DNA from 2 places in the Paenibacillus cineris genome. Region 2 is predicted to be linked to the other one. Evidence: riboswitches for the same ligand, from Rfam matches in the RefSeq annotation. Region 2 holds a riboswitch; the other holds the start of a gene.

Region 1 (4,875 bases), on a different contig from region 2:
GCAGGCGGTCCTGGAGAATCAGGCGTTTCACGCCGGCAATCCGCAGGAAATTCCGTCGCTGAAGGAACAGAAGGGGTATATTCTGTCCGCGATCCGCAGCTACTTGGCGGATGAGCCGTTTTTGTTTCCGGCGAAATAACATCTGAACGGGGAGTGGAGCGCAATTGGGAGGACATGATGAGCGGCCGGTCGCGCTGGTCACGGGTGGTTCCAGCGGCTTCGGGCTGCTGACCAGCGTGGAGCTGGCCGCCTCCGGATACACGGTTTTTGCCGGCATGCGAAGGCCGGAAGCGAGCGGGGAGCTGATGGACGCTGCGCAGACGGCGGGGGTAATACAGCATATTCACGTGGTTAGGCTGGATGTGACGGACGGGGGACAGGTGCTTGAGGCGGTATCGGGCATCCTGAAATCCCACGGAAGAATTGACGTGCTTGTGAACAATGCAGGCACCGCATACGGAGGAATGATCGAGGAGATTCCGATGGACGAGTGGAAGGCGCAGCTGGAAACGAATTTCTTCGGGATGGTTGCGGTCACCCAGGCCGTTCTTCCCGCGATGAGGGAGGCCCATCAGGGAACAATCATTCAGATCAGCAGCGTCAGCGGGGCTGTCGGATTTCCCGGTTTTGGCCCCTATGTCTCGTCGAAGTTTGCTGTGGAGGGATTTAGCGAATGCCTTGCCCTAGAAATGCGGCCATTCGGCGTCGATGTCGTTGTGGTGGAGCCGGGTTCGTACGGAACGGCCATTTGGGACAAAGGATTTGCGCAGATGAGCGCCGCCGAGCGGTCACCCTACGAGCGGATGCTGAGCCAGGTGATGGCCTTTTCCCGTGACAACGACGACCAGCGCGGCGATCCGGCCGATGTGGCCCGGCTGATCGCGAGAATCGCACGTATGAACAAGCCGGCATTCCGCTATGCGCTGCCTGCCGGCACACGCTGGACGATGAAGGCCAAGCAGCTGCTTCCGGGCCGGTGGTTTCAGCGGATTATGCTCGCGCTCCTAAGCAAAAAAGGCTGAGCCGGATTCGCTTCCGGTTCAGCCTTTATGCGGGTGCAGCTGACCGAGCAGCTGGCCCATGCGGACATGATCTCCGGTCCGGAGGTCTGTCCGCGGGGTGAATGCGCCGTCCTGGATCAGCAGCACGACGGTCGAACCGAACTCAAAATAGGCGAGCGGATCGCCGTTACGCCAGGAATTGGCGGTTTCGTCGTCGTAGCGGATGCTGCTGACATTCATGGCGCCGACTTTGACGACCGCGACTTCTCCCAGGGCTCCCTTGATATACGTTATCAGCCTCTCATTGCGGCACAGCACGGATTTCATCTGGGTCATGCCAAAATCATTGACCGGGTAGCACCGGCCCTTGATATGCTCGCTCTCCACTTTCACGCCTGTGATTGGAGAGTGGATCCGGTGATAGTCGGTAGGGCTGAGGTACAGCACAAAGACATAGCCATGTTTATATAACTCCAGGTGGGGAGAGAAATTAAGCAGCTCCGCCACCGAATAATCCTGCCCTTTCACGTTCAGAATCGTGCCTGAGGTGATTTCACCCATTGCGGTGATCTTGGCGTCGACGGGGCTCGTGAGTACGTGCTCGCCTTCGTGAATTGGACGCATGCCAGGCTTCAGCCGCCGCGAAAAAAATTCGTTGAGCGTGCGGTATTCATAGATTTCTTTCTCCGCTTCATGCGCCGGGATCTGATAGCTTTTGATAAACGTAGGGATGATCCCTCTGCTGAGTCGGCTGTGCGAGAAGCGTCCCATCATGGAAGAGAGCCACTTTCGCGAGGAGAGCTCTGTCATGAGCCGCAGTAATTTCTTTGTCATGCCTAATCTCCCTTCCATACGTGCCTGTAGCACTCTGAATATATTGACATAGAACGGCTACCAAATCAATATGCAACACATGCTGGAAACCGACCCGGAGAAAAATGGTATTGCCAATCCTTCGAGGATCATGTATTTTGGAATCAATACGGGCCCGACGTCGACTCATCGCGGCGAGGTGCCTGTTACACGGAATCGAACCCAAGCATCTCATCGCTTTGGACGGCGATGGCTCCGGGACCAGGAGGCGGCGATGCCGCGCCTTGCGTTCATCTGTGTACATATGGGAATACGGGAGCTCGAGCGAATCGGGCTGAGAGTGCAGCTAATGAACCGCTGCTGACCGGGAATCTGATCTGGATAATGCCAGCGTAGAGAATTCAAGTCCTTTTATGGGCTTATTTGACGATCTCCCTCGCTTATCCAGGGGGTTTTTTTATTGCCCAATTTTGGAAAAAGAAAGGATGTTGTCAAATGAACAGCAGTACGATGCAGATGGATCGGCCGAAGGGGCTCAAGCTCAGCGACCTGCTCGTGACGATTCTGCTCTCCCTCGTGATCGGGGTGGTGTACCATTTTTGGGGTTCGGTGAACGACTTGTTCAAGCCGCTGTTTTTCCAAGCGGATGAGCTGATGTACGGCATGTGGTTCCTCGCTTCGACGCTTGCCGCGCTGCTGATCCGCAAGCCCGGCGTAGCCCTCCTGGCCGAGGTTGCCGCGGCTCACGTAGAAATTCTGTTCGGCAGTGAATGGGGCCTTCAGCTGGCGATTTACGGCGTGGCGCAAGGTCTAGCCGCGGAGCTGATCTTCGCCCTGTTCCGTTACCGCAAATTCTCCATGGGGGTAGCGGCGCTGGCCGGCATGGCTTCGGGATTGGGATCATTCCTGGTAGATGTGTACTACGGCTACGTCACGGACTATACGACATGGATGATCGTGTTGAAGTATGTGATGCGGTTAATCAGCTCGGCGGTACTCGCAGGGTACCTGGCGTATGCCCTGACCAAAGCTTTGGAAGCAACCGGAGTAACCCAGCTGCTCCGGCCGGTGACAGCCAAGGATTATGAAGCGCTCGATCATGACTGAGACTAACCGGGGTATCGCGACGATGCAGCATTCGGCGGTGCATGAGACGGGTCAAGGAGCGGATCAAAGGACGGATCAAGGGAGCAGGCAAATTGCCGTTTCGGTAACGGACCTGCGCCTGAAGTTTCCGGGTGAGAAGGCGTTCGTGTTCAAGGATGTTTCCCTGTCCGTGCCGGCCGGGGAAAAGGTGCTTCTGCTCGGCCCAAGCGGATGCGGGAAATCGACGCTGCTGCAGGTGCTCGGCGGGTTGATTCCGGCAGTCATTGACGTTCCGCTCAAATATGCGGACATTCGGAAGCCCCGCTCGTGCGGGTATGTATTTCAGGACCCGGATACCCAGTTCTGCATGCCGTATGTCGATGAGGAGCTGGCGTTTGTGCTGGAGAACCGCCAAGTAGCCAGGGAGGATATGGTGCCACGGATGCGGGAGGCGCTCGGACGGGTCGGCCTGGACCTCGAAGAGCTGCACACTCCGATTGAACGGCTGTCCCTGGGGATGAAGCAGCGGCTCGCGCTCGCCTCGGTCCTCCTGCTGGAACCGGAAGTGCTCCTGCTGGATGAGCCCTCGGCGCTGCTGGACCCCGAGGGGAGACAGCAAATTTGGGAGGCGGTTCGCGGTGTATCGGCCGGACGGACCGTGCTGATCGTCGAGCACCGAATCGAAGAAATCGTGAACTGGGTCGACCGGATCGTTCTGTTCGCGCGGGACGGAAGCATTCTGGCCGACGGCAAGCCGGCCGAAATCTTCACGGCGTACCGCCGGACCCTTCAGGAAAATGGCATTTGGTATCCCGGCGTTTGGGAGGATTATATCCGTCACCGGGATACATGGAACAGCGGCCTGGTGCAATCCCCGCAGCAAGGTGCGGACTTGGCGGCGCCGGTCTTCTCCTTGCGGGGGTTTGTCGGTCTCCGCGGAGATGAGCCGGCGATTATGGTGGAAGAGGCGGAGGTATATGCCGGCGATTTTGTCGCTGTTGTCGGTCCTAACGGGGCGGGGAAAAGCTCCTTGCTGCTGAGCCTGATGCAGCTTCTTCCGACAGCCGGCAGCTACGTGCTGGAAGGCAGGCTGCTGCAGGGAAGGGGCAGGAAGCGGACCTGCCCTTCGGACCGGATCGGGTTCGTGTTTCAGAACCCGGAGTTTCAGTTTGTGGCCCAGACAGTACTGGAGGAGACGGCCTTTTCCCTTCACATGCAGGGCGGCATGTCGCGGGCTGAGGTGGAGCGTAAAGCCGAAGACTGCCTGAAGACGTTTCATTTGCATGGCTTGGAGAACCGGCATCCGTATCAGCTCTCGACCGGACAGAAACGCAGGCTGAGCGTTGCCACCGCGGCGGTCCGCCGCCAGGGGGTGCTGCTGCTGGATGAACCGACGTTCGGGCAGGATGCCCGCAACGCCTTTGCGATCCTGGAATACTGCGAAGCGCTTCGCCGCAGCGGCACGGCGATCATTATGGTGACGCATGAGCGAGAAATCGCTGAGCTGGCCGCTACCCAGGTATGGGAAATCCAAGGCGGAAGCCTGACGGCGATAAAGCCCGGGAGGCGGAGGCTTGAGGGAGAAGGCGCAGCTTCGAATGCCCAGGAGGAGGTGAGCGGATGAACCGGTTTTTAACTCCGAGCCGTCATACCTGGCTGCACCGGGCGAATCCCTCGCTGAAGCTCGCCGTGCTGATCATGTTGTTTATCGTTACGATTCAGACGCGAAGCATGGATTTTGCCGTCTATCAGGCAGCGGTCTACATCGCCCTCCTGTTTCTGCTCAGCGGTTATCCGGCATGGAAGGTGGGGCTGCTCGTTCTCTCCTTCAGCCTCGTATTCGTCTCTTCATCCCTGACGATGATCCTTTTCGGGAAAGGGGATCACGTCTGGTGGCAGTGGGGGCTGTTCCGCGTATCCGAGGAAAGCTTCTACCGCGGGCTGCACCTGGGATTCCGGACGATTGCCTTTGCGG
Region 2 (15,023 bases):
GGGAGCACCGGGTCACGGATATGCTGGAGGAGCCAGGTTATTTAGACGAATGGCTCCACGATAATGAATTGCACGGCTTGAACAATACCGCAGGGGCAGCTTCAGCTGTGACGCGGGAAGACCTGCTGCCCGAACTGCTCCGTCTGCGCGGCGTGTGCCGGCTCGTTCTAGAAGACCTGGACCATGGCGGCACCTTGTCGGATGACGCATTCGCCGCCATGGAGGCCGAAGCTTCGCGGTTAGACGTGGCGCTCCGGGCTGAGCGGGATGCGCAGGGCACCCCCCTTCTCATCACCTACGGACAAACCGCCGTCCAAGGCGTGCTGTACCCCATCGTCCGCTCCCTGTTCGAGACGCTGGCAAACGTATCTTCGGACCGCATCCGGATTTGCGAGCATGACGACTGCATCCTGCACTTTGTGGACACCTCTAAGAGCGGCAAGCGGCGCTGGTGCAGCATGGAAACTTGCGGCAACCGCCATAAGGCGGCCGAATTTTATGCGAAGAAGAAGCAGCGCGGGCACTAAAATAAGCCTGGGATCGTCTGATGGACATCCCGGGCTTTAGTCAAATAAGCCTGTTGCCTTGTTCACTGCCCTTGATTTATATGGCGGACACTCTCCAGCTTAGCTCCTTTGTCCAACGACTTGTAGGAGTATGTCGATAGGTACGTTCTTCCGACCTCTAACAAGTTCCAAGTGTTTTCATTATCGACTTTAATTTTAACTGGCCCTTCTTCTTTACTATGGGTGTTCTCGACGACAATCCAATATGTCGAGCCAATGAGCTGCTTATCGAGTATCGTTATGTCCCCTCCGCCATACGTTGGCCCGGTACATGCTGTCAACATACACATGAAAAGCCATGCTGCAATTATTTTTTTCAGGACCCTCTCCCCCGTTCCTGACTAGTTCAATACCACCAAGCAGCCTATAATTTATAAACAATGATGTTTACATAAAGTTGCCTTACACCTCGGATTTAAATGCTATAATGGCCTTAATTTAGGGCAAACCCATTACTTATAAGTACTATGAAAAGGAGCTTATACATATGGCTAATAAACGTTTGGATCATGTCGGCATCGTCGTACGGGATTTAGAGTCAACTATCCGATTTTATACCGAGATCGTGGGCCTGGAGCTGAAAGGCAGGCTGACACACACCAACGGCGTGTTCCAGCTGGCGTTTCTCGGCTTCGGGGGCAGTAACGAGACGGAAATCGAGCTCATTCAAGGCTACAGCTACGACCTGCCAGCTGAGGGCACGGTGCACCATTTTGCGATCCATGTCGACGATATTCAGAAGGAATTTGAGCGGATCCAGGCGCTCGACGGCGTGGAGCTGATCGATCAGGAAATCGTGACCCTGCCGAACGGATACCAATATTTCTTTATCTATGGTCCGGAAAAAGAATGGATCGAATTTTTCCAGAGATAATCTGGAATCGGGCGGATGTCTGGACACCCCCATGGGGATGGACTATAATATGGGAGGAAAACAACCCGAAAACCTTATAGAATCCGGGGTGCTGGAATTGGCCGGCTGAGATTGTATCCCTTCAAGATACTGACCCTTTTAACCTGATCTGGGTAATGCCAGCGTAGGAAACCGTTTGTCACGGCTTACAAGCCGTGCTGATCTTGCGCATATGAAGCGTCCCGTTTACGGGGCGCTTTTTTCATTCATACTAGTGAAAAACGGGATTACGCCTTGCGAATGCTTCTATGATTCAGTCACTCAGATCGGCTTACGATTCTAAATATAACGGGGAGAGGGGATCACCGGTCGATGCTTCCACAGAGAGAATAAGAACGGCCGGACATCAAAGGAGAGAGAAAGCCATGAAGAACAAATCCATCGGCCTGCTGCTGGTCTGCATGCTCGTACTGGCGCTTGCCGGATGCGGCGGCAGCCAGAACAACACGGGCGGCGGAGAAGGAACATCCGCTTCCGACACCACGGCAGGCCAGGACAACACCGCAGCGAAGCCGCTGAAGGACGTCAAAGTCGTCCTCGACTGGACGCCCAACACGAACCATACTGGGCTCTATGCTGCCAAAGACTTGGGCTATTATAAAGAAGAAGGCTTGAACGTCGAGATCGTGCAGCCGGGCTCCACCGGCGCCGACGCCATGGTCGCTTCCGGCAAGGCGCCCTTCGGCGTAAGCTATCAGGAGAGCGTGACCCAGGCCCGCACGCAGGGCGTGCCGCTCGTCTCGATCGCCGCGGTCATCCAGCACAATACGTCGGGCTTTGCCGCACCGGTGGACCGGGGGATCAAGACGCCGAAGGATTTTGAAGGCAAAACCTACGGCGGCTGGGGTTCCCCTGTCGAAGAAGCTGTCATGGGCTCCATCATGGAGATCGACAAGGCGGACGTGAAGAAGGTAAAAATCGTCAACATGGGCGACGCCGATTATTTTACCGCCGTGAAGCGGGACATCGACTTCGCCTGGATCTTCTACGGCTGGACCGGTATCGAGGCGAAGCTGCGCGGCGAGCCGCTGGACATGCTGTATGTCAAAGATTATTCCGAGAAGCTGGACTACTACACACCGGTTCTCGTAACAAACGAGAAGCAGATCAAGGATGACCCCGAGCTGGTTAAAGCGTTTATGCGCGCGACCGCCAAAGGTTATCAGTACGCGATCGACAAGCCGGAAGAAGCTGCCAACCTGCTGCTGAAGGACGTGCCGGACCTCGATAAGCAGCTGGTGATCGAAAGCCAGAAATGGTTAAGTCCTAAATATCAAGACGACGCAGCCCGCTGGGGCGAGCAGAAGGAACAGATCTGGAAGGGCTATTCCGACTGGATGTACGATCACAAGCTGCTGGACAAGCCGCTGGACGTGAAGAGTGCGTACACGAACGACTTTTTGCCGGAACAATAAGCCGCACATAACCTAAGAGTTACCGTAACCTATGAAGAGAGGAAGTAGATTCGCATGGCCAATACGCTGTTAAGCATTCAGGTGATCCCGAAGACGCCGGGCAACGAAGACTCATACGCCTACGTCGATCGTGCCATTGAGGTCATTCAGCAGTCCGGCGTGAAGCATGAGGTGCACCCGCTGGAAACGACGATGGAGGGCGAGCTGGAGGAGCTGCTGGACGTCGTGCGCAAAATGCACGAAGCTCTGGTGGCTGCAGGCAGCCCGAGTATCATCTCCCAGGTCAAAATCGCCCATAATCCCGGCGGAATCAGCATGGACAAGCTGACGGAGAAGTACCGTCCATGAGAAGCTGGTGGAAAAACGTATGGCCGCCCCTCGTGGCGGTCATCTTCTTTTTGCTCGTATGGCAGCTGCTGACCTCCCTGTTCCATATTGAACAATGGATTTTGCCTGCGCCGAGCGACATCGCCCGGGAAGCCGCGGCCGCTTCCGGCGGCTTGTGGGAGCATGTGTGGGCCACGCTGAAGCTGACCGTATTCGGCTTCGCCATCGGAACCGCCATCGGGCTGGTCATCGCACTGATTCTGCATTTGATTCCGTTTTTAAAACAGGCGCTGTATCCGCTGCTCATTCTAAGCCAAAATATCCCGACCATCGCCCTCGCCCCCCTGCTGATGATCTGGTTCGGCTTCGGCCTCCTGCCCAAGCTGATCGTCATCACGCTCGTCTGCTTTTTCCCGGTGGCGGTCGCCGCCCTGGGCGGCTTGAAGCAGACCGATCCCGTCATGATGAACTACATGCGCATGATCGGGGCGGGCAAGGGCCAAATTTTCGCCAAGCTGGAGCTGCCCCACGCGCTCCCTTCCATCTTCTCCGGCATTAAAATTGCCGCCACCTACAGTGTCATGGGTGCGATTATCGCCGAGTGGCTGGGGGCCGACAAGGGCATCGGCTATTATATGATGCTGCAAAAATCGGGCTACCGCACCGACCGCATGTTCGTGGCGATCATGATCATCGTCGTGCTGAGCCTGCTGATGTTCGGGCTGATTGCGCTGCTCGAAAAATGGTTCGTCCGCTGGAAGCCGAAGCAGGGCTAGCGGGCCAGGCCGGAAAGGAGAAATACCGTGATGAATAAAAAAACCGCGCCCGCGCTGGAGATCGTCTCCGTCAGCAAAAGCTTCAAAGAGAAGCGCCGAACACTGCCGGTACTCAGCGACATCTCGCTGACCGTGGGCCAAGGCGAATTCGTGTCCATCATCGGGCCGTCGGGAAGCGGCAAGAGCACGCTGCTGCACGTGATCGGCGGGCTGACCCGCCCGGATGCCGGCACCGTCCGGATGAACGGCGCCGAGGTAACCGGGCAGCAGGGGCATATCAGCTACATGCCGCAGCAGCCCGCCCTGTTCCCTTGGCGGACGATCGAGGACAATGTGCTGCTGGCCCAGGAGGTGCACGGCCCTGTCAGCCGGGAGGCCCGTGAGGACGCGCGGCGCTGGCTCGCCAAAGTCGGCCTGGCCGGCTTTGAGAAGGCGCATCCGCATACGCTGTCGGGCGGCATGCAGCAGCGGGCGGCCTTTCTCCGCGCGCTGCTCAGCCCGCAGGAGCTGATGTGCCTGGACGAGCCGTTCAGCGCGCTCGATGCGCTGACCCGCAGCGACATGCAGCGCTGGCTGCTCGACATTTGGGAAGAGAACCGCCGCTCGGTTCTCTTCATTACGCACAACATCGAGGAGGCGCTGCTGCTCTCGAGCCGCATTTACGTCTTCTCGAGCCGGCCGGCCGCGGTGCTGCACGCCATCGACGTGCCGTTTCCGCGCCCGCGGCGCGAGGAAGTGACGGAGGCTCCCGAGTTTCTCCAGCTGAAGCGTCAGCTGAGCGAATGGATGCGCGAGGAGCAGCGAAAAATGCAGGCTGCACAGCAAGGAGGTTCACGCCAATGAGCGGCAACCACAGCGAAGTAAACCCTTCAAACGGCCATGAGTTGGTCCTCGACCGGGCAGCAGCGGCATCCGCATCGCCGGCGGAGGCGAACCTGCCGCCGCTCGCGCCCTTGATCGATGCCCATGTTCATCTCGATACTTATAAGGAGCACGAGACGCAGGCGCTGCTCGGGAGCCTGAAAGATGCAGGCGTCGCAGCCGTCATCGGCGTGTCCATGGATTTGGTATCGAGCCAAGCCAATCTGAGGCTTGCCCAGGCTTGGCCCGGGCAGGTCTATCCCGCCTTCGGCTTCCATCCCGAGCAGCCGCTCCCTGCCGACCGGGAGATCGACGCACTCTTCGGCTGGATGGCGGAGCATGCGGACGACATGGTCGCCGTCGGCGAAGTCGGCCTGCCGTACTACTCGCGTCTGGAGGCTGCCGAAGCCGGGCTTCCTTGGGATAACGGACCGTACGAGGCGCTGCTTGAGCGCTTCGTACGTTTTGCCCGGGACCATGACAAGCCGATCGTGCTGCACGCCGTTTATGAGGATGCGGATACCGCCTGCGATCTGCTGGAGAAGCACGGCGTCTCCCGCGCCCATTTCCACTGGTTCAAAGGATCGGCGGACACCGTGCGGCGCATGGCGGATCGCGGATATTACGTTTCGTTTACGCCGGATATCGCCTATGAGGCGGAAATCCAGGAGCTCGCGCGCCGGTATCCCGCCTCCCAGGTGATGACCGAGACCGACGGGCCTTGGCCGTTCGAAGGGCCGTTTGCCGGTCAGATGACCCATCCCCGCATGACCGCAGAGGTGGCCTCGGTATGGAGCAGTCTTCGTGACGTCCCCCTGCCGGAAGCCAGGGCGCTGCTGCATGCCAATGCCTGCCGTTTTTACGGCCTTCTGCGCTAAATGAAAAAAGGGTCTGCCCGCTACGGACAGGCCTTTTTCTTTTCCCTCTCCAAATTCAATTTCACCTATCTTCGGGTGTTATCCGCCAACGAGTGCCTCTCCGGTTTCAAGCAGCGTCTTTAAGCCTGAGAGCACGATCGGAAATCCCCTTTCAACAATTTTTGCGGTTTCAGCGGCTTGTTCCATTTCATCATGCACAACGGTGACGAGGGTTACGCCCTTAAGGTTTTCATGTGAACCGATCTCCCACGTAATGCGTATCGGGGGCTCGTTTTTCACCCCCGGAAACGCAACATACCGCCAACTCATCACGAGTTTACTCGGAGGATCGATGTCGAGAATGATTCCTTCCGCCCTCTTCTCTTCCCCGTTCCATAGTTCGAATGGGGACTCGATTTGCCAATCGGAACGGAAGGCGCAATGGTGCCAAAATGTTGACGTCTTGGCCGGATCCGTAATCGCTTGCCAAACCTGCTCAGGGGTTGCCTTAATCGCGATCCGACTTACATGACGGGGGTTGCTTTCCATTTTCATTTCACGCTCCAGTTCAAAAAAATGTTTTGTTTCGCTTGACACGTTACTTTTTGGTAACATATGATGAGGGTATCATAAGTGACTTTATAGTCACATGATAGCGCAAATGGATTTGTTTGTCAGCCGGCGGCATGCAAATCGCATAAAAAATGAATGGGAGCTGATCTTCTATATGACTGAACAGATGATGAACACTCCACAACATGAGGCAGACCGCCTTGATGAGGCAGGGATTCCGCCTATGCAGCTGCACCACATTGGGTTTAAAACGGCAAGGTTTCTGGAGATGCGGGCGTTCTATCGCACCTTCCTCGGGGTCACACCGTCCCTGGAAGTGGAAGGTATCGGTGGTTTTTACACCTTCGATCTGGCTCACCATCGCCTGGTTCTCTTTCATGATCCCGCATGTATCGAACAGGTACCCGCAAGCGCGGGCATGCATCATGTAGCATTCATCTACAGCATTGACGATCTCATGCGGACGTACCAACGTCTGAAACACAAGGGGCTGCTGCCGTATATGGCGATGAACCATGGTCCAAATACGTCATTCTATTACCGCGATCCTGACAACAATGCCCTGGAACTCCAAGTCGACAATTACGGACCTGACTTGCTCAAGGGTCTGGAAGCCATGCGCGCGCTTCAGCAATGTTCCAATCCCGTCGAAGCACTCGGAGTCATGGTGAATCCGGAAACCTTTTTGAAAGCCTGGCAGGAGGGAGCAACACTCACGGAGTTACACGAACGTTCCTACGCGGGAGAATTTGCCGAAGGTACACCTTCGATCCCAATATAAAGGCAGAGTTGTCGGAGAAAAAAGCGCACTGTAAACACAGAGGAGGATAAAAGCAATGAGCAGCATTCAGAGTATTGTTGATCGCTTCGAGATCGAAGCGCTGCGCGGCGAGTTCACCGACTCGGTGATGATGCGCGACCCCGACCGTCTAGCGTCCTTGTTCACAGATGATGGCGTGTGGCGGATTCCGGGTGCGGGCGTTGAACTCACCGGCCGGGAGCAGATTCGAGACGGAAGCAAGCGGCTGCAAAGCCAGTGGGACTTTTTCGTGCAGACCACACACCCGGGCACGATCCAGATCGATGGCGATGCCGCGGCCGGCCGTGCCTACATCTCTGAGCTCGCCCGCCTGCAAGACGGCAGGAGCGGACTGAACTACGCCGTGTACCATGACCGCTACCAGCGCACGAAGGACGGCTGGAAGTTCGCCGAGCGCGTCTACGAGGTCAGATACCTCGACACCACACCGCTTTCGGGATCGGCGCAAATCGAATCACATGAGTAGAAATCGAAGTTCCCGCGCCCCGCTGAGGGGCGCCGGCTTTTAAGTGCAAGTATCCACTCGGGGCGGATTGGCCATCAGGGGTTGAAGCTCCCTTTTTTAAGAATGATTGTTTACATATAGACGATGCCTCGTCTTAATACAGCTTCTGCTTGTTTTCAATCCGCTTGGTATCCAGATTCAGTTCCTGATAGTAGATCATGTTCTTGTCCACCTTGGTCACGTTGAAGATAACGCCGGTCTTCCGGGACGTTTCGGGACCCTTCACCACGGTGACGGTCTCAGCGAACACCTCGTCCGGATCCGGCACGGCTTTCAAGGAATCTACACTGATCTGGCTTCGGTACGTATTCGGATGCTTATCGAAATACTCCGTAGACCGGATCAGCCTGCCATCCTCATCCCATCTGGGCTCGCCGAAGGTGTTCAGCACCGCGTAGGGCTTCAAATCTCCGGTATAGTAAAGCTCCGATTTATAGCGGTCGGGATTGCGGCTCGTTACCCGGGTGACGATAAAGTATGGCCCGGTAGGGCTTAGGGATACGCTTGACTCCTTGGCGCTGTATGTATGCTTGATGACGAGCTTTTCCGTTTTCGCCTGAAAGTCCCCGAAATAGACCTCAAAGCTGCTGCTGGCCGTCGATTTGATGTATACGTATTTTTGGGTGAGCCGGGAGTAGCTCAAGCTTTTCACGGTCCCTGCGTTCGTCAGGGCCTTCATCTGATCGGCAAAAGAGGCGTTACTCCCCTGAACCCCCTGCTCCGCTGTTCCAGCTGCCCCACCTGATGAATGCCCGTTCTCCGCATTGCCAGGCTTTCCTGCCTCCTCGCCGGCGCTGATGGGAGCAGGAGTCCTTCCAAGGCCGTCATTCAAGCCGCCCGGTTCCGTGCAACCCGCCAAAGCCAGAAGCATACAGCATCCCGGCAGTACCATTTTGAATCTTGTCCGCATGTATGGCTGCTCCTTTTCCATAAAATAATCATTTCTATATCTTTCAATCTGGGATAGCGATTATAAGCATTATAGAGACCCCTGCTTGTCTATAAAAGGGCGGCTCCGTTACTTTTGGATGAAGGTTTTGTCACCATTCCTAAGTTATTTACCCAGGAAAAGGAAAATTGGCACAACAGACACAATAAAAAAGAGACCTGCGCTATTTTAAACGCAAGCCTCTTTTTTATCATAATCGAGTTACGGCGGCTGCCGGTTTATTTTTTCATAAAGCCTTTACCGCTCAAAAACTCCCGCATATGCAGCCGGATTGGCTCGGCCAAACGATCGGCCATAATCTGCGACCAAGGCGTATCCCGCTTGCCGCCGGTACGCTCGGACAGGTAGCGCTGCATCGTTTGATCATATGCCTGCACCGGCTCCTGAATCCGCTCCTCGTTGTAACCGTTGCGGTGCAGAACCGCCTCCACCGGCAGCCGCGGACGAATACCCGGCTCCTGATCCGGCACACCCAGGCACATGCCGAATACCGGGTAGACAAGCTCCGGCAGGTTCAGCAGCTCTGACAATTCGGCGATACGGTTACGGACGCCGCCGATATAGACGATGCCAAGCCCGAGCGATTCCGCGGCGACCGCCGCCGTCTGTGCCGCTAAGGCCGCATCGACCGTGGCCACGATAAAATTCTCCGTCGAATCCACGTACGACTCCCGGCCGGCCATGTGCCCGGCGGTGACCTGATCCAAACGGTGCAAATCCGCGCACCAGATCAGAAACACCGGGCATTCCTCGATATAGGCCTGATTGCCGGCTAATTCGGCCAGCTGCTTCTTCAGGGCCGGGTCCGTGGCCGCGATAACGCTGTAGGCCTGAACATTGCTGGAAGTGGAAGCGCACTGTGCCGCAGAAATGATCTCGTTCAGCTGCTGCTCCGTGACCGGTTCATTCTTGAACTTGCGGATGGAGCGGTGGTTTTTTATTAAGGATATAACCTCGTTCATCAGTCATACATCTCCTAACGCGAGTGGTTATTGTCTAGCCGCCTCATGACTTGTACCGCACCTGCAATCGCGTGAATACAGGCAGACATGCACCCTTTTATTATAAACCAATCCTCTTCCTTTCAAAAAATGGATGCCTTGTGGCTTCCCCTGTTCTATTTTTCATAGAAATCCATTAGAGTGTATTTAGATAAACGTCTAATTTCACTTACGCTAAATCAATTATTGTTTGTTAATCACGTTAACGATTTGAACCGCAACACTAACGGTCTATGCCAAGGAGGCCCCTTTATGAATCCGATTGCCACCAGCACCACCTTTTATCTCGTCCGGCACGGCACCAAGGTCCGCGCCATAGGCGATGTCCCGCTTTCCCCCGAGGGAGTACTGGAAGCCCGTCAGACCGCCCGGCATTTAGGCCGGCTGCCCCTGGCCGCGATTGTGTCCAGCCCGCTCCGGCGGGCGGCGGACACGGCCGGATATATCGCTGAAGCGTCCGGCCTTCCCGTGCACACCGATGTGCGCCTGAGGGAGCGCGCCAACTGGGGCGACCTTCCCGGCCAAACCTTCGAAGCGTTTGTGCGCATGTGGGAACGATGCACGAACGACCGGGATTACGTCCCTCCCGTCGGCGACTCCGCGCGGCAGGCCGGTGACCGGCTGTCATCGCTGCTGTCGGAGCAGGCTTTGCAGCTTCCGGGCAAACATCTCGCCTTGGTCACCCACGGCGGACTGATCACGGATTTTCTGCTCAATGCCTTTCCCGAGAGCGAGCTGAACCGCTGGCACCCCTCCTTTGTCTCCAGGCAGAGCGAGTTGGTGCCGGAGTGCTCGATCACGACCGTCCTGTCCGGCGGGCACGGTGGATTCGTTCTGGCCGGGTTCGCCTCCATCCAGCATCTTCAGAAGTAACCGGCAGCACAAAGCCCCGGCAGGGGGATTGTGGCACAGTCCCTGCCAGGGCTCAGATGGATCCGTCCATGAAGCGCATGGCGATCCGTTATCTGTTGAGCGAGTTCCACATCGAAACATGGCTTCATTACAGTGTAGCTATATCAATGACGAACCGGTACCTCACGTCGCTGCGAAGGACGCGTTCAAAAGCCTCGTCGACCTGGTCGGCGCGGATCACCTCAATTTTAGGAGCAATGCCGTGCTCCGCTGAGAATTCAAGCATCTCCTGCGTTTCCCGAATGCCGCCTACGAGCGATCCGGCAATGCTGCGGCGGCCCATAATTAAGGAGAACACATTGTACTGATCCGGCTTGCCCGGTGCACCGACATTCACAAGCGTACCGTCGACGCGAAGGAGTGATAGATACGCATCAACGTCAAGATTCGCGGATACGGTGTTCAGGATGAGATCGAAACGGCCTGCCAGCGTTTTGAACGTATCCGGATCGCTGGTGGAAAAGTAATCGTCTGCGCCGAAGCTCCCGGCTTCGTCTTTTTTACCCATGGAGCGGCTCAAAACCGTGACTTCCGCACCCAGGGCATGCGCATATTGGATCGCCAGGTGGCCGAGTCCGCCCATCCCCAAAATGGCTACTTTTTTGCCGGGACCCGCGTTCCAATGCTTCAATGGGGAATACGTGGTGATGCCGGCGCAGAGCAGCGGGCTTGCCTCGCTCAACTCCAGACCTTCCGGGATCCGGACTACAAATCTTTCCGTAACGACGATCTTTTGGCTGTACCCGCCATAGGTCAGATTGCCGTCATAGTCCAGCGAATTATAGGTCTGAACGACGCCCTTCGTGCAATACTGTTCTTCCCCCATAAGGCAGTATTCGCACGCTCCGCACGAGTCTACAAAGCAGCCCACGCCAACGCGGTCACCCACCGCAAATTGGGTTACTTCCGAACCTACGGCCGCTACGATGCCGGCAATTTCATGACCGGGAACCATCGGGAATATCCCCCCGCCCCACTCATCGTAGGCACTATGTATATCCGAATGGCAAATACCGCTGTAATGAATATCGATTAAAATGTCGTCCGGCCGCAGCTCTCTCCGCTCAATCGTTGTTTTTTCAAAAGGCTTTTTTGCGCCTGGGGCGCTGAGCACGCGTGTTTTACACATGTTTTCTCACTACTCCTTTACTCATGGAATTGGATTGCCTTATGGATTGCATTTTTAGCATAAATCTTAAAGTTCACTTTAAGTCAAGGGTATTTTTCCATCACATCAGAAACCACGATCCTTTGGCATAAACACTTCCTATTCCTGAGTTCTTTACGCAGATTTTACTCAGGCATCCTCTGCTTTTCATACTGTGTTCCGTTTTCCCCAACAACCTGCTGCCTTTCCCATCGGCCTTCGATCCATCCAACCGCTCATTTCAGTTACCTCTGAACATCATTTATGCTAAAGTTAACTTTAACAACAAATAAAGAGAGGTGTATCCATGAACAGTATAAAAGAGGTCACGCAGATGACTGGAATTTCGGCTTCCACGCTCCGGTACTATGAAAATGAAGGCCTGCTCCCTCATGTCAAACGCGATGAGAACGGAAAACGCCAATACGATGTTGAGGACCTGGAATGGGTCCATTTCATTACCGCACTTCGGGCAACGGGCATGCCCATCGTGCAGATACAGAGATACGTCCAGTTGTATCAAGCGGGCGATTTCACCATTTCGGAACGTAAAGGGATGATGCTCCAGCATAAAAAAGATATTGAAAATAAAATAGCCGATCTCTACCGCAATCTGGATAAAATCAATTATAAATTGGCGCTGTACGACGTGCTCGAAGCTCAAAGGAATCATGCGGACATTAAAATTTAACCGACCCGGGCCATATTGCCAGGCATCAGTCCTGATCAGGAGCCATGGGAAATGATTTACACGCAAAAAGCCCAAGGGGCCGGCGTTCATCCGGTTCCCTTGGGCGTATTTGATGTGCAGTATATGCAGTTACACTAGCGACCGGCATAACCCTTGCCACCGCCGTTTAAGTCTAATCGGCGGCAGAGTCACAGCTTCACCCGCTGCAGGCGCAGCGCGTTCAGCACGACGGACACGGAGCTGAACGCCATCGCCGCGCCGGCCAGCCATGGCGCCAGGAAGCCCGCTGCGGCGATCGGGATGCCGACCGTGTTATAGGCGAGCGCCCAGAACAGGTTCTGCTTGATGTTGCCCATCGTCCGGCGGCTCATAAGAATCGCGTCGGCGATTGCGTTCAGATCGCCCCGCATCAAGGTGACGTCGGCAGCTTCCATCGCCACGTCCGTCCCTGTGCCGATCGCCATGCCGATATCGGCCGTAGCCAGGGCCGGGGCGTCGTTAATGCCGTCCCCGACCATCGCGACCTTGCGGCCGGCCTGCTGCAGCTTCTTCACTTCCTCGGCTTTGCCTTCCGGCAGCACCTCCGCCAGCACGCGGCGGATGCCGGCCTGGGCCGCGATCGCCTGCGCCGTCCGCTCGTTGTCGCCGGTGATCATGACGACCTCGATGCCCATCTCCTGCAGGCGGGACACCGCCTCGCGCGACGTCTCCTTGATCGTATCGGCGACGGCTACGAGCCCGGCATATCGGCCGTCCACCGCCACCAGCATCGCCGTCTTCCCGGCCTCCTCCAGCCGATTCATTACCGGAATGGCGCTGTCCAGCGCTACTCCTCGTTCGGCCATCAGCTTCCGGGTGCCGATCAGCACGAAGCGGCCGTCGACCCGGGCGGAGACGCCGTAGCCCGGCAGATTGGCAAAATCCTTCGCTTCCGGCAGCGGCAGCCCTTTGCTCCGCTCCTGTGCGCCCGCCACGATGGCTTCCGCCAGCGGATGCTCGGAATGCTTCTCGACCGCGGCAGTCATCCGCAGCAGCGACTGCTCGGTCATGAGCGGCGCGGGCACCACGTCCGTCAGCTGCGGCTTGCCGCTCGTCACGGTGCCGGTTTTGTCCAGCACCACCACTTGGACGTCCTGCGCCGACTCCAGATGCTCCCCGCCCTTAAACAGGATGCCGAACTCCGCGGCCCGGCCGGAGCCGGCCATGATGGAGGTCGGCGTCGCCAGCCCGAGCGCGCACGGGCAGGCAATGACGAGCACCGCGATGGCCTTCTCCAAGGCAGGGGCAAAGTGGCCCGGGTCCACAAGGAAATACCAGGCCAGCCCGGTTACAATCGCTATGCCGACCACGATCGGTACGAAGATGCCGGAAATGACGTCGGCGATCCTCTGGATCGGTGCCTTGGAGCCCTGCGCCTCCTCCACCACCTTGATGATCTGGGCCAGCGCCGTCTCGCTGCCGACCTTCGTCGCCCGGATGCGCAGTACGCCGTTCTTGTTCAGCGTGGCGCCCACTACGTTGTCCCCGGCCCGTTTCTCGACCGGGAGGCTTTCGCCGGTCAGCATCGACTCATCCACAGAGGACGATCCTTCGAGTACCCGCCCGTCCACCGGGATCTTCTCCCCGGGACGGACGATCACGGTATCGCCGGCGGCCACGTCCGCGACCGGGATGCTGACCTCTTTCCCGTCCCTCAGAACGAGCGCCGTTTTGGCCTGCAGCCCCATCAAGCTTTTGATGGCCTCCGAGGACCGGCCTTTGGCCAGCGCCTCAAACCACTTGCCCACCAGAATCAGCGTGATCAGAATGCTGCTCGTCTCATAATACATTTCCACCGAATGGTTCATTCCCATCGCCGCGGAGGCAATCGTCAGATACAGACTGTAAAAATAAGCAGCCGATGTACCCAGAGCGACCAGCACGTCCATGTTGGCGCTCCAATTGCGCAGCGCTTTATAGGCTCCGACATAGAACTGCCCGCCGATGATGAACTGTACCGGCGTAGCCACAATCAGCTGGAACCAAGGGTTCATGAACAGCGAGGGCACAGGGATCCATGCCGTAAAGGAAAAGTGGCCAACCATCGCCCATAGAAGCGGCAGGGAGAGAATGGCCGACATCATCCACTTCCACCGCTTGTGCTGGATCTCCTGACGGCGGAGCTCGGCGGTATCCTTGGCTTCCTGCTTCGGAATCGCCTTGTACCCGAGCTGCTCCACCTTATGCATCATGTCCTGCACGGTCACGGTCCCCGGCATGTATTCCACACGGGCCGTTTCCAGCGCCAGATTGACATTCGCCTCCGTCACGCCGGACAGCCGGCCGAGCCCCTTCTCGATCCGGGTCGCGCAGGCTGCACAGGTCATTCCCGTAATGTCAAAGTCCATCGTTTCCTTCATCGTACCGTAACCGAGCGATACGATTTTGTCTTCCAGCTGCTTCAGATTGGTCTGCTTCGGATCATAGGTGACGGAGGCCTTCTCCAATGCCAGGTTCACGTTCGCCCGGCTGACGCCCTCCATCCGGCCTAACCCCTTCTCGATCCGGGCTGCGCAGGCCGCACAGGTCATTCCCGTAATGGGCAGGGTCGTATGCTTCTCCGATTGATCCGGCGTATGCTGTTTCATAGCCGCGTCCTCTCCTTTCCCCCAAGTCTATGGCATACCCCAGCGGGGTATAAACTAGAGTCAAAAAAGGCAGCGCCCGCAAA

Evidence for each region. Region 2 has a riboswitch for thiamine pyrophosphate ahead of KI379_RS22420 (ABC transporter substrate-binding protein). Riboswitches for the same ligand answer to the same signal wherever they lie in the genome.
Region 1: it holds a riboswitch for thiamine pyrophosphate, as region 2 does, so the genes downstream of both, KI379_RS30735 (ECF transporter S component) here and KI379_RS22420 (ABC transporter substrate-binding protein) in region 2, are expected to answer to the same signal.

What each region holds. Positions count from the first base shown of each region.
Region 1 is NZ_BORU01000005.1:318,261-323,135, forward strand. Features, by position in the region: gene KI379_RS30720 (phosphotransferase enzyme family protein) at 1-139, shown strand, start outside; gene KI379_RS30725 (SDR family oxidoreductase) at 165-1,022, shown strand; gene asd (archaetidylserine decarboxylase) at 1,041-1,835, opposite strand; TPP riboswitch at 2,117-2,230, shown strand; gene KI379_RS30735 (ECF transporter S component) at 2,310-2,921, shown strand; gene KI379_RS30740 (ABC transporter ATP-binding protein) at 2,914-4,524, shown strand; gene KI379_RS30745 (energy-coupling factor transporter transmembrane component T family protein) at 4,521-4,875, shown strand, end outside.
Region 2 is NZ_BORU01000002.1:346,311-361,333, reverse strand. Features, by position in the region: gene KI379_RS22430 (CGNR zinc finger domain-containing protein) at 1-527, shown strand, start outside; gene KI379_RS22425 (VOC family protein) at 1,054-1,440, shown strand; TPP riboswitch at 1,515-1,627, shown strand; gene KI379_RS22420 (ABC transporter substrate-binding protein) at 1,845-2,894, shown strand; gene KI379_RS22415 (thiamine-binding protein) at 2,949-3,242, shown strand; gene KI379_RS22410 (ABC transporter permease) at 3,239-3,997, shown strand; gene KI379_RS22405 (ABC transporter ATP-binding protein) at 4,028-4,840, shown strand; gene KI379_RS22400 (TatD family hydrolase) at 4,837-5,736, shown strand; gene KI379_RS22395 (SRPBCC domain-containing protein) at 5,815-6,270, opposite strand; gene KI379_RS22390 (VOC family protein) at 6,443-7,069, shown strand; gene KI379_RS22385 (nuclear transport factor 2 family protein) at 7,125-7,574, shown strand; gene KI379_RS22380 (hypothetical protein) at 7,708-8,523, opposite strand; gene nfsA (oxygen-insensitive NADPH nitroreductase) at 8,781-9,524, opposite strand; gene KI379_RS22370 (histidine phosphatase family protein) at 9,774-10,436, shown strand; gene KI379_RS22365 (NAD(P)-dependent alcohol dehydrogenase) at 10,564-11,604, opposite strand; gene KI379_RS22360 (MerR family transcriptional regulator) at 11,930-12,313, shown strand; gene KI379_RS22355 (heavy metal translocating P-type ATPase) at 12,502-14,940, opposite strand.